3 regions of the Pseudomonas fluvialis genome follow, and region 1 is predicted to be linked to each of the others. Evidence: predicted binding sites of a transcription regulator. Region 1 holds the regulator's gene; each other region holds the start of a gene.

Region 1 (4,478 bases):
GCGCGGTGCCCTTGCCGGCCGCCAGCATCATTACCGACATGATGCTCTTGCCATCCACCAGGCTGCTGTCGCAGCGCCCCAGGCGAATCTGGCAGGGGAAGCGATTGGCCACGCCGACGAACTTGGCCGCGGCGCGGGCATGCAGGCCGAGCTTGTTGATGATGGTGATGTCGCGCGCGGGCATGGGCTGGTCCTTAGTGCAGATCGCGATGGCGAATTTGCACGTTCTTCAGCAGTGGACGCAAGGCTTGTCCGAGGCGTTCGGCCAGGTAGACCGAGCGGTGTTGGCCGCCAGTGCAACCAATAGCCACGGTGACATAGGCGCGATTGCTTGCGGCAAAGCGTGGCAGCCACTTGTGCAGGTAGGCCAGCAGGTCGTTAAGCATTTCGCCGACATCGCTCTGCGCGGCCAGGTATTCCTGTACGCCCTGATCCAGTCCGGACTGGGCGCGCAGTTCAGGCTTCCAGTAGGGGTTGGGTAGGCAGCGCACATCGAATACCAGGTCGGCATCCACGGGGGCACCGCGCTTGAAGCCAAAGGACTCGATCAGGAATGCGGTGCCGGGCTCGGGGGTGTTGAGCAGACGCAGCTTGAGAATGTCGCGCAGCTGATAGAGGTTCAGCTGGGTAGTATCGATACGCAAGTCGGCCAGGTCGGCAATACTGCCGAGCAGGACCTTCTCGTCGGCAATAGCCTCGCCCAGTGAGCGCTGGTCGTTGGTCAGCGGGTGGCGGCGCCGGGTTTCGGAAAAGCGCTTGAGCAGGGTCTCGTCCGCAGCATCCAGATACAGGACATGGCATTGGATATGCCGGGCGCGTACGTCAGCCAGGAGTTCGGGAAAGCGTTGCAACTGGCTGGGCATGTTGCGCGCATCGATGGATACGGCGACCCGTGGATGCATCAGTTCGGTATGCAGCAGAGCGCGTTCGGCCAATTCCGGCAGCAACGCCGCCGGCAGGTTGTCGATGCAGTAGAAACCATGGTCTTCCAGCACGTCCAGTGCCGTACTCTTGCCCGAGCCGGAGCGGCCGCTGACGATGATCAGCTGCATGGCCAGGCTTAACTGCCGCTCTGCACGGCCAGTACCACCTGCAACAGGGCCTCGTTGCTGTCGGCCTGGCGCAGGCGCTCCCGCACGTCGGCGCGATCGAGCATGCTGGCGATCTGTCGGAGTAGTTCCAGGTGTTCGTCGGTAGCTGCTTCAGGAACCAGCAGGACAAACAGCAGATCCACCGGGGCGCCGTCGATGGCGTCGAAATCCACGGGGGCATCCAGGCGCAACACGGCGCTCAGTGGCTGGCTGCAACCGGGCAGACGACAGTGGGGGATGGCGATGCCGTTGCCAAAGCCGGTCGAGCCAAGCTTCTCGCGGGCAATCAGGCTTTCAAAGATTTGTTGTGCATCCAGGTCGGGCAGGTCGCGGGCAATCAGCTGAGCGATCTGTTCGAGGACGCGTTTCTTGCTGCCGCCCGGCACGTTCACCAGGGAACGGCCGGGGGTCAGGATATTTTCGAGACGGATCATGGGATCAGCGGACGGTTGCGCCCTGCTGGCGGTCGAGGTGCTTTTCCTTGTGCTTGATCAGCTGGCGGTCCAGTTTGTCAGCCAGCAGATCAATGGCCGCGTACATGTCTTCATGCTCGGCGTTGGCGACGACTTCGCCGCCGGCGATGTGCAGGGTGGCTTCGATTTTCTGCTTGAGCTTCTCGACCTCAAGGATGATCTGCACGTTGGTGATCTTGTCGAAATGGCGCTCCAGACGGCTGAGTTTCTCGCCGATGTAGTCGCGCAGGGCGTCGGTCACATCCAGTTGGTGTCCACTGATGTTGACTTGCATACCGCTTCTCCTTGTTGCCCGGTGGGTAGTGACAGGCTAGCTCAGCCGTCGGGGTAATTACTTGGCCTGAATCAATTTCCGGCCGTTGTCTGAGTGTGTTCAGAGTAGCCGCTTGCGTTCGCTGGAGGGTGCAATACCCAGTGACTCGCGGTATTTGGCCACTGTGCGGCGGGCTACCTGAATGCCTTGTGCTTCCAGTAGACCAGCGATCTTGCTGTCGCTCAATGGCTTTTTGCTGTTCTCCGCCGCCACCAGTTTCTTGATGATGGCACGTATTGCAGTGGATGAGCATTCGCCGCCTGCTGCCGTGCTCACATGGCTGGAGAAGAAGTATTTCAGTTCGTAAATGCCCCGTGGGGTGTGCATGTATTTCTGCGTGGTGACTCGCGAAATGGTTGACTCGTGCATGCCCACTGCTTCGGCAATGTCATGCAGCACCAGCGGCTTCATGGCCTCGTCACCGTAGTCGAGGAAGCCGCGTTGGTGTTCGACGATCTGGGTCGCCACCTTCATGAGGGTTTCATTGCGGCTCTGCAGGCTTTTGATGAACCAGCGGGCTTCCTGCAGCTGGTTGCGCATGAAGGTGTTGTCGGCGCTGGAGTCGGCGCGGCGAACGAAACCGGCGTATTGCGGGTTGACGCGCAGGCGTGGCATGGCCTCCTGGTTAAGTTCGACCAGCCAGCGCTCATTGTCCTTGCGCACGATGATATCGGGCACGATGTATTCGGGTTCGCTGCTTTCGATCTGTGCGCCGGGGCGTGGGTTGAGGCGCTGGATCAGTTCGACGACCTGGCGCAGTTCGTCTTCCTTGAGGCGCAGGCGCCGTCCCAGTGCGGCATAGTCACGGCTGCCCAGCAGGTCAAGATGTTCCTCGACCAGGCGTTTGGCTTCTTCCAGCCAGGCGGTTTGCGCAGGCAGTTGACGCAGTTGCAGCAGCAGGCACTCACGCAGATCGCGTGCGCCAATACCGGCGGGCTCGAATTGCTGGATGCGGTGCAGAACGGCCTCGATCTCGTCGAGTTCGACATCCAGTTCGGGATCGAAGGCTTCGAGGACTTCTTCAAGGGTTTCCTCAAGGTAACCCTGGGGGTTCATGCAATCGATCAGGGTGACCGCGATCAGCCGGTCCTTGTCGCTCATCGGCGCCAGATTGAGCTGCCAGAGCAGATGGCTGTGCAGGCTTTCGCCGCTGCTGGTGCGGCTGGTGAAGTCCCATTCGTCGTCATCATTGCTCGGCAGGCTACTGGCGCTGGTCTGGTAGACATCTTCCCAGGCGGTATCGACCGGCAGTTCGCTGGGAATGCGCTCGTGCCACTCACCTTCTTCGAGCTGTGCTTCGTGTTGTTCGCTGCTGGTACTGGCAATTTCCTGCGGGCTGGTCAGGGTCAGGCTGTCGCCTTCGGCCAGCGGGTCGCTGTTGTCGAAGTCTTCGCCTTCTTCCTGGCGTTCGAGCATCGGGTTGGATTCCAGCGCTTCCTGGATTTCCTGCTGCAGGTCCAGTGTCGAGAGCTGAAGCAGGCGAATGGCTTGTTGCAGCTGCGGTGTCATCGTCAGCTGCTGGCCCATCTTGAGTACGAGCGATGGTTTCATAGCAGGGGGCTAGCACCTTGTTTGCCGGCGCCTTCGCGCCATCCACTACAGGGCGCCTTGAGGCGCCGCCAGGAAGCAAGATATATGCCTGATTTTTTGCGCTTTGCCTAGCAGGCCGTTGCCTGCGAGGCGCGGCTTTATAAGCGGAACTCGTGGCCGAGGTAGACTTCCTTGACGTGCTGGTTGGCCAGAATGGCTTCAGCGTTACCTTCGGCAATCAGTCGCCCTTCGCTGACAATATAGGCGGTTTCACAGATGTCGAGGGTCTCGCGGACATTGTGGTCGGTGATCAGGATGCCGATGCCGCGATTCTTCAGGTGGTGGATGATCTGCTTGATATCGCCCACCGAGATGGGGTCGACACCGGCAAAGGGTTCGTCGAGCAGGATGAACTTGGGTTCGGTGGCCAGGGCGCGGGCAATTTCCACGCGGCGCCGTTCGCCGCCGGACAGGCTCATGCCCAGGCTGTCACGAATGTGGTGAATATGGAACTCCTGCAGGAGGTCCTCCAGGGCCTGGCGGCGACCGGCGCGATCGAGGTCCTTGCGGGTTTCCAGGATCGCCATGATGTTGTCGGCAACGCTCAGCTTGCGAAAGATCGAGGCCTCCTGGGGCAGGTAGCCGATGCCGGCACGGGCGCGGCCATGCATGGGCTGGTGGCTGAGATCCTGCTGATCGATGAGGATGCGCCCCTGATCAGCCTGTACCAGGCCAACGATCATGTAGAAGCAGGTGGTTTTGCCGGCGCCGTTGGGGCCGAGCAGGCCGACGATCTGCCCGCTGTCGATGCTGAGGCTGACGTCGCGAACCACCTGGCGGCCTTTGTAGCTCTTGGCCAGGTGCTGAGCTTGGAGAGTTGCCATTATTGGGCCTGGTTCTTGCGCGGTTGCAGGATCATGTCGATGCGCGGACGCGGCGTGCTGATGGCATTGCCGCTGGCACGACCGGCGTTGACGATCTGGCGGCGCGTGTCATAGACGATTTTTTCGCCCTCGAAGGTGTTGCCCTGCTGCACGACCTTGGCCTGATCGATAAGGATGATCCGTTCGT
Region 2 (4,478 bases), on a different contig from region 1:
ATGATAATGCGTTGCAGGGCTGGCGTGATTTTAACCACTTCATAAATACCCACGCGGCCCTTGTAGCCATTTTTGCAGTTTTCGCAGCCGACCGGACCGTAGATCTTGAAGGTGCCGATCTTGTCTTCGGGGAAGCCTTCGGCCAGCAGGGTGTCGCGGGGGATGTCGACGACTTTCTTGCAGCTGCTGCACAACTTGCGCGCCAGGCGCTGGGCGATGATCAGGTTGACCGACGTGGCGATGTTGAACGAAGGCACGCCCATGTTGCGCAGGCGGGTCAGGGTTTCCGCGGCGCTGTTGGTGTGCAGGGTGGACATCACCATGTGGCCGGTTTGTGCTGCTTTGACGGCAATCGACGCGGTATCCAGGTCGCGGATCTCGCCGACCATGATGATGTCCGGGTCCTGGCGCAGGAAGGCGCGCAGTGCCTGGGTAAAGTCCATGCCTTGCTTGGGGTTGACGTTGACCTGGTTGATGCCTTCCAGGTTGATTTCCACGGGGTCTTCGGCGGTGGAAATGTTTACGTCCGGGGTGTTGAGAATATTCAGGCCGGTGTACAGCGACACGGTCTTGCCCGAGCCGGTGGGGCCGGTGACCAGGATCATGCCCTGCGGTTGCTTGAGCGCATTGAGGTACAGCTCCTTTTGTTCCTCTTCATAGCCCAGCGCGTCGATGCCCATTTGTGCGCTGCTGGCGTCGAGGATCCGCATGACGATCTTCTCGCCCCACAGGGTCGGCAGGGTATTGACGCGAAAGTCGATGGACTTGCTCTTGGAGATCTTCATCTTGATGCGCCCATCCTGCGGCTTGCGGCGCTCGGAGATGTCCAGGCCGGCCATGACCTTGAGACGTGCGGACAGGCGCGGCGCCAGCTGGATCGGCGGGCGGGCTACTTCATGAAGAATGCCATCGGTACGGAAGCGTACCCGATAGGCTTTTTCATAGGGCTCGAAGTGCAAGTCGGAGGAGCCGCCCTTGATGGCATCCAGGAGCATCTTGTTGACGAAACGCACCACGGGGGCATCATCGTTGTCATCGCCGGGGCCGCTATCTTTGCCGTCGTCGCTGCTGGCTTCAATATCCAGGCCGTCCAGATCCACGTCGCCGAGGTCGCCGAGGGAGCTGGTGTCGTTTTCATAGAACTTGTCAATGGCGTTGCCGAGTTTGTCATCTTCCACCAGCAGGGCTTCGGTGGTCAGCCCGGTGCTGAACTGCACGTCGGTGACCGCCTGGTGATTGGCCGGGTCGGATAACGCGATGAACAGCTTGCTGCCGCGCTTGTAGAGCGGCAGCACGCGGTGCTGGCGGGCCAGTTTCTCGCTGAGCAGGTCGCGAGGCTGGCTGTCCTTGTCGATGCTGCTCAGGTCGAGCATGGCAATGCCGAACTGTTCGCAAAGCAGTTCGGCCAGGTCGCGCGCCTTGACCAGCTTGTTCTGCACCAGGTAGGTGACCAGCGGCAGCTGGTTACGCTGGGCCTGCTGCAGGGCTTGTAGTGCGGTGCGTTCATCCAGCAGTTGCTGCATGACCAGTTGCTTGGCCAGGCCGGTCAGGGCGGGGGTGTCTGACATAGCGGATATATCCAGAAGCTATCGCAAAGCCTGCGTTATAGCCTAGAAGCGTGAGGCTGCCAAACCCGTGCAAAGCGTGTGACATTTTTTGTCAGTTAGCGACGTGAGTGGTGGAACGCTGGCCCGCTTATGCTCCAAAGTGCGCGGGCTTGAGGTTGGCATGGATTATGCTTTTGCTTAATCAGGGCCGTTGGCCTTACTTCAACCTAGGAGAACATTATGAAAGCTCAACTGCAAAAAGGTTTTACCCTGATTGAATTGATGATCGTCGTGGCGATCATTGGCATTCTGGCCGCTGTTGCTCTGCCGGCTTATCAGGACTACACGGTTCGTTCCAATGCTGCGGCAGCGTTGGCGGAAATTACACCTGCCAAAATTGGTTTTGAGCAAGCTCTGAATGAAGGTAAGACTCCTTCGACTACTGCTACTGATCAGGGATATATCGGTGTTGGTGCGTCCACCTCTTATTGCGCCGTCGGTCTGACTACTACTGCTCCTTATGCTATTACTTGCACAACCCAAGGTGGTAATGCAGATAAGTTCAATAAAAAAGAAATCAAGCTGACGCGTACTGCTGACGGCGTTTGGGCATGTACTAGCACTTTGGATGCCAAGTTCAAGCCTGGTAAGTGCAGCTAATTATTTTTTGAAAAAAAGGCGGCTTAGGCCGCCTTTTTTTATGGTGATTTATGGTTTGTCAGGCGCTGCGTGCTGGCTTCACTCTATTTTTTTTCTTGTTTGCTGGTTCCAGTATCTTTTATTGGGATGTTGCCGGTAGTTGGTTGGGGCAGCAGCGAGTTTTCCAGTTGCTTATGATATTTTGGGGTTGTTTGAGTTTTTTGCTGTTGCAAAAGAGGATTTCATCCCCCTATGCGGGCTTGTTTTTTGTTGTATGTCTGTTAGGGGTTTGTTCTTCAGTTGCTTCTGTATACCCGGAGTGGGCTTTGCAAGAGTGGGCCAGGGTTGTGGGGATGGGGTTGGTTGTTTTTCTTGTTGCGCATCTCTATGTTGAAGAGCGTTGGCAGATGTTGTTTGTTTATGTGGTTTTTTGCATTTCTTTTATATTGGCATACCAGTTTTTATTATACTACTTTTCTGCGATATGGTCTGCTCGCCATGCGATAAATCCTTATGTGCTATATGCTGGATTTGATAATCCGAGGTTTTATTCACAGGTTATGGTCCTGTTCATGCCCTTGCTTGCATATTTGGGTGGTAAGTGGCTTGTTGAAAAAAGATGGCGGCTTTTTTTTCTGCTTACTTGCGTCGCTATGATCCAGTGGTGCGTGCTGGTGGCGCTAGCAGGGCGAGGCTCTTGGCTGGCTATTTTGATTTCACATGCTTTGTTTGTTTTTTTATTGCGAGATAGGGCTATTGTTGGCTTGCAGTTCTTGTTTTTCTGTTTAGGGTTGTTCTTGTACGGGATGCTTTTTTTTGTCATTCCAGAGTTTTTTTCTTTGCCTAGCCAGTTGCCGTCAGGTATGCGTTATGGGCTTTCTGCTAGAGAGGTTTTGTGGAAGGCGGCTTTTGAAATGTTTTTGGAAAACCCATTTCTTGGTGTAGGACCTTTGCATTTTTCGGCAGTGTGGAATCATATTGCAGCACATCCGCATCAAATGATTTTGCAGTGGTTGGCCGAGTGGGGTGGAGTGGCTACGAGTATTGCGTTATTTGTTATTGGTGCTGGTCTGTGGCGTGGCTTAATTTTTTTGGCAATAGATGAAAAGAGAACGCCACTGGATTCGGCGCTATGGTTAGCGTTGGTCTCTGCGCTTATCTTGGCCCAAGTGGATGGTGTATTTGTCATGCCCTACACGGAGGGATGGCTGGTTATTCTTGCAGGCTTGGCCTTGGCGCGCTGGTTGAAGAGTGGTAGGTATATCAGCGGTTTGTTGCTGTTGTCAGGTATGAGAGCGATTGCGTGTGCTGTGCTTGTTGTTTTAGGAGCAGTTATATCTATTCAGCTCCCGCAGATAAAAAGCATGCAACTTGCTTTTTGGGAAGAACACGGTATAGGCAGTCCTCCAAGGCTCTGGGATCAAGGATGGATACCTATGCGCCATTTAGAATAAATGATTAATTGTTTTGTCTAAGTTTTGGCCCTGCTCACCCGATCCAGCAGATAGACCACGCTGTGGTAGTCGATACCGCCATGCTGGCTGAGGCCGATTTCGCAGGTGCGGCTGGTCGACAGGCCTTCGCTGCAGTGCTGTACCGCCTGCTGCAGGTTGCGCAGGGCGTGGGCGTTCAGCTGGGGGGTGGTGAAGCCTTTGTCGCCGGCAAAACCGCAGCAGTGGATGCCTTCCGGAATGATCACCTGAGTACTGCAGCGGCGGGCGATGTCCAGCAGGGCCTCCGCCTGGCCGAGGTGCTGGGTGGAGCAGGTGACATGCACGGCGACTGGCTCGGTCTGCGGGGTGATGTCCAGGCGTGGCAGCAGGTGTTGCTGGATGAAGCGCACCGGCTCGTAGATATCCAGGCGCGGGTCGGGGTGGTCTTGCAGCAGGCGCAGGGTGCAGGGGCTGGTATCGCAATAGATGGGGTCCAGGCCGCCGCGGCTGGCTTGCAGCAAGGCATCCAGCAGGCGCTGGCGTTGTGCCTGGGCTTCGCTGAAGTAGCCTTTCGATTGCCAGGGCTGGCCGCAGCACAGGCTGTCGGGGCTGGCCAGGTGGATGACCTGGTAGCCGGCCTTTTCCAGCAGGGCGCGGGTTTTCTCATGCAGCGGCTGGCGCTCGCCATCGCTGGCGGAGGGCCCCATGGCCTGTGAGACGCAGGCGGCGAAGTAGACGACCCGCGGACGCGCGTCAGGCAGTGGCTGGCTATCCAGGCGCAGCGGGCTGGCCGCCTGGGGCATGGCCGGGGTCCATAGTGGCAGACGCTGGCCGCTGGCCTGGTGCAGGCGGCGCATCA
Region 3 (4,478 bases), on a different contig from region 1:
TGATATCGATGGTCTGCCCGGGCTTGGCAAAAGCCGGCAGCTCGGCATGCACCGATACCGCCGCGACGTTCTTCAGTTGCACGTTGCCACTGCCGGCCGGCACCTTGATACCGAACTGTGCCAGCATGTTGTTGAAGGTCTGCAGGGTGAAGGGCGTCTGGGTGGTCTGGTCACCCGTGCCATTCAAGCCGACGACCAGGCCGTAGCCGATCAACTGGTTGCTGCGCACACCCTGGATGCTGGCCAGATCCTTGAGACGCGCCGCCTGCACGGGTGCGGCAAGCATCAGCCAGAGCAGGCCAAGTACGGCCACCAGGCTGTAGGCAGTACGGGAATGGAAGCTGCACGGATTCATCACTGCCACCTTGTCAGAACGGCCACATCGGGCTCATGAAGAAACGATCCAGCCAACCCGGCTGGCTGGCGTCAGCAAACGAGCCGGTGCCCGAGTAGGTAATCCGCGCGTTGGCAATACGGGTCGACGCTACGGTGTTGTCCGTGGCGATGTCGTCAGCACGCACCAGACCGGCAATGCGCACCAGCTCATCCCCGGTATTCAGGGTCATCCACTTCTCGCCGCGCACCATGAGGATGCCGTTGGGCATGACTTCGGCCACGGTGACGGTGATCGAGCCGCTCAGGCTGTTGCCCTGTGCCGCCTTGCTGTCGCCCTTGGTGCTGCGCGTACCGCCGTACTCCACGCCCAGCGTCAGATCGTCAGCCTGCAGCGGATTGAGGCTTCCCTGCAGCGGGTTGGCCAGGGACACCCCACCACCGAACAGCGAGGTCACCCCCATGTTGGTGTTGCTGTCCTTGGACAACTGGGCATTGGCGTTCTTGCTGGCCTGGGTCCGCTCGTTGAGGGTGATGGTGATGATGTCGCCTACCCGGAACGCCTTGCGATCGTCATACAGGTTGGTCTCGAAGCCCGCCTGGTAGATGGCACCACTGTTCTGCGCTGGTGGCAGCGGGGTACGCGGCATCACCGGGGCATAGTAGGGGTCATCCGGCTTGGGCTGCGACGCCACACAGGCGGCCAGCAGCAGGCTCAAGCTCAACAGCGACAGCAATTTGGCGGCAGGCATGACAATCACCTCAAGACTCAGAGTTGCTGGGTGATGAACGAGAGCATCTGATCCGCGGTGGACACCACCTTGGAGTTCATCTCGTAAGCGCGCTGGGTGGTGATCATGTTAACCATCTCTTCCACCACACTGACGTTGGAGTTTTCCAGGGTGTTCTGCAGCACCGTGCCCAATCCGGTCAGACCCGGCGTACCGACCTGCGGTGCACCACTGGCGCCGGTCTCCAGGAACAGGTTGTTGCCGATCGCCTGCAGGCCCGCCGGATTGATGAAGTCGGCCGTCTGGATATTGCCGATCACCTGCGGCTGTGGATCGCCAAAGGTGGTCACCGACACCGTGCCGTCTTCACCGACCATGAAGGTCTGCACCTCGGGCGGCAGCACGATGGCCGGCTCCAGGGCAAAGCCGTTGGAGGTCACCAGCTGGCCGTCGGAGTTGAGGTGGAAGCTGCCGTCACGGGTGTAGGACACCGTGCCATCGGGCAGCAGCACCTGGAAGAAACCGCGGCCATTGATCGCCATGTCCAGCGGCTGCTCGGTGGTCTGCAGGCTGCCGGCCGTGAAGATCTTCTGCGTACCGACGATGCGCACCCCGGTACCCAGCTGCAAGCCGCTGGGCAACTGGCTGTCCTGACTGGACTGGCCACCTGGTTGGCGACGAATCTGGTACAGCAGATCCTCGAACTCGGCACGATCACGCTTGAAACCCGTGGTCGAGACGTTGGCCAGGTTGTTGGAAATGGTCGTCAGGTTCATGTCCTGGGCGGACAGACCGGTCTTGCTGACCCACAGTGCCGGAAGCATGGTTACTCTCCTCGGGCGTCGGATTCATGACGCCCTTATCTACTCATCAGCTCAGTTGCATGACCCGTGCCATAGCCGCGGCATTGTCCTCGGCGGTACGCATCATCTTCACGTGCAGTTCGAACTGTCGCGCCAGCGACAGCATGGAGGTCATTTCATCGACCGCATTGACGTTGCTCGACTCGACGAAGCCCGACACCATGCGCACATTGGCGTCGGCATCCTGCGGCTGGGTCGCGCCCTTGACGCGGATCAGGCCATCAACGCCTTTCTCCAACTGCTTGGGATCGGGGTTGACCAGCTTGATCCGGTCGACCTCGGCCAGCACATTGGGCGCTTCACCCAAGGCACGAATACTCAGCGTGCCGTCCTGGCCGATTTCGACCTTCTCCTCCGGCGGCACCAGGATCGGCCCGGCGTTGCCCAGCACCGGCAGACCGGCACTGGTACGCAACTGACCGAGCGCATCGATCTGCAGACTGGCCGTACGCACGTAAGCTTCGCTGCCATCGGCAGCCTGTACGGCAATCCAGCCCTGCCCTTCCACCGCCACGTCCAGGTCTCGCCCGGTTTCCTGCAGGCTGCCCGGCGTAAAGTCGGTGCCGGGACGTTCGCTCATAGCATAGGCACGCGCCGGCAGACTTTCGCCAAACACCGGCATGGAGCGGGCCTGCTCGAAATCACGGCGAAAACCACTGGTGGATATGTTCGCCAGGTTATTGGCGTGGGCGCGCTGAGCCAGGGTGTTCTGACTGGCGCCGGTCATGGCGATATAGAGCATCTTGTCCATGTCTGATCTCCGCTGCAGGCCTCGGCCAAGAAAGGGATGAGCAAACAAATGCACAAGTCATGCCATTCTTTTAAATAAAAATAAGCTATTGATTTAAAAGAAAAATAAATAAAGCAAAGGAAAATCTGAAAAGACAAGCGGCGACAGAATGCCGGCGGCGGCAAGCGACTTTTGCCGGCGCATACAAACAGACACTCGCCAGCATTCCACCCTGCGGCGAAACGCTGGCGAGCGTCTGTCAGTCACTAGCGGATGTTGAGAATGGTCTGGGTAACCGCACTCTCGGTTTCGATGGTCTTGGCATTGGCTTGGTAGTTCCGTTGCGCCACGATCAGATTGACCAGCTGATCCGACAACTCGACGTTGGAGTCTTCCAGCGCGCCAGCCTGCAAAGCCCCCAGCGTACCGGTGGCAGGTGGGTTACGCACCGGCTCACCTGACTCGAAGGATTGCACCCACTGGGTTTTACCTACCGGCGTCAGCCCCTGCACATTGGCAAAGTTGGCCAAAATGATCTGCCCCTGAATCATCGACTGGCCGTTGGTATAGCGCGCAAACACTTCGCCCGTTTCAGCAATTTCCAATCCAGCCAACTCGCCGGTGGTGTAGCCATCCTGACTCACCCGGTTGACGGCAAAGGCGCTGGCAAATTGCGTAGCATTACGCATATCCAGATTCACCCCCTCCACATTGGCATTGGCACCGTTTGCCACCGGCACGGCGGGCGTACCATTGTTGAGGTTAGCGGGGGTCCACTGGCGGAGATTGAGCGTGCCATCGGCATTCAACTGCCAGAAGTCATTGGCATCTGGCGGCGTGGCCGGCACGGCATTGGGGTCATACACACCGGTAATCGGCTGCAAACGACCCACGGCGTCAAAAGCCAGGTTGGCACTAATAGGCGACTGGGCACCTACGCGGGCCACAGCTGCTGCCACATCTGCTGCACTAGGCGGCGGCGCGGAGGCCAGCAAGGCACTGACCTCGGTATTCATGTCGGCATAGAAGTCGGAAGCGGGATCCAGCGTGCCCAGCGCAGCAGCCAATACGGCAGCCGGTGCCGCACCACCTGCCGCTGCCGTGGTGGCAGCAAGGTTGGGTGCGCCAGCCAAGGGATGTGCTCCGTCGATCAGCACGTTCATCGTCCAGTTATTCGGCCCGGTCTTGACGAAATACTGGGTAAAAACGTGCGCATTACCCTGGGAGTCGTAAATGTTCAGCGAGGTTGATGAGTTGTAGGTGGTCGGATCATCCGCTCGGAAGGGGGCATTGACCGGCACGGTATTGGTCGAGTTGAGGTTGTAAACCTGCTCGATGCTCGAGGTAGGCCGAGGATCCTGGCTAGCCGTACGAATCTGCAGATTACCCACGACCCCAGGTTGCAGTACGCCATTGGCGTCGACCGTATAGCCCTGCAGGTTGTAGCCAAAATTATCGACCAGGAAACCATCCTTATCGGTTCCGAAGTACCCGGCACGGGTATAGCTCAAGGCACCGTTGTTGCTGACCTGGAAGAAACCGTTGCCGTTGATCGCCAGGTCAAGCGCATTCTGCGTGTAGTTGATGTTGCCCTGATTGAACAGTTGCGACACATCCGCCAGCAATACACCACTGCCTTGCGGGTTCTTGCCCGTACCCAACACCGAGGACGCATACACATCAGCGAACTCGGCACGCGACTGTTTGAAACCAACGGTACCGGCGTTGGCAATGTTGTTGCCCGTAACGTTGAGGTCTTTGGTGGCAGCACGCAGGCCGCTGAGACCGATATTGAAAGACATCTTCGTCTCCTTTGCCGCG

The links. The regulator sigma-54, encoded in region 1, starts transcription at its own class of promoters, with help from an activator protein. The targets are predictions, from matches to a motif close to ANTGGCATNNANNTTGCTNT.
Region 2: the regulator sigma-54 is predicted to act here: its motif matches at 1,723-1,742, upstream of CW360_RS14765 (pilin).
Region 3: the regulator sigma-54 is predicted to act here: its motif matches at 2,726-2,745, upstream of CW360_RS00965 (flagellar basal body rod protein FlgF).

Annotation. Positions count from the first base shown of each region.
Region 1 covers NZ_PIYS01000005.1:281,745-286,222, reverse strand. Annotated here, with positions in the region: gene CW360_RS05275 (HPr family phosphocarrier protein) at 1-184, opposite strand, end outside; gene rapZ (RNase adapter RapZ) at 195-1,052, opposite strand; gene ptsN (PTS IIA-like nitrogen regulatory protein PtsN) at 1,061-1,525, opposite strand; gene hpf (ribosome hibernation-promoting factor, HPF/YfiA family) at 1,530-1,838, opposite strand; gene CW360_RS05255 (RNA polymerase factor sigma-54) at 1,938-3,428, opposite strand; gene lptB (LPS export ABC transporter ATP-binding protein) at 3,566-4,291, opposite strand; gene lptA (lipopolysaccharide transport periplasmic protein LptA) at 4,291-4,478, opposite strand, start outside.
Region 2 covers NZ_PIYS01000028.1:66,062-70,539, reverse strand. Annotated here, with positions in the region: gene pilB (type IV-A pilus assembly ATPase PilB) at 1-1,568, opposite strand, end outside; gene CW360_RS14765 (pilin) at 1,788-2,207, shown strand; gene CW360_RS14760 (O-antigen ligase family protein) at 2,258-3,640, shown strand; gene CW360_RS14755 (FAD-binding and (Fe-S)-binding domain-containing protein) at 3,658-4,478, opposite strand, start outside.
Region 3 covers NZ_PIYS01000002.1:56,266-60,743, reverse strand. Annotated here, with positions in the region: gene CW360_RS00980 (flagellar basal body P-ring protein FlgI) at 1-355, opposite strand, end outside; gene flgH (flagellar basal body L-ring protein FlgH) at 369-1,085, opposite strand; gene flgG (flagellar basal-body rod protein FlgG) at 1,103-1,888, opposite strand; gene CW360_RS00965 (flagellar basal body rod protein FlgF) at 1,935-2,678, opposite strand; gene CW360_RS00960 (flagellar hook protein FlgE) at 2,924-4,459, opposite strand.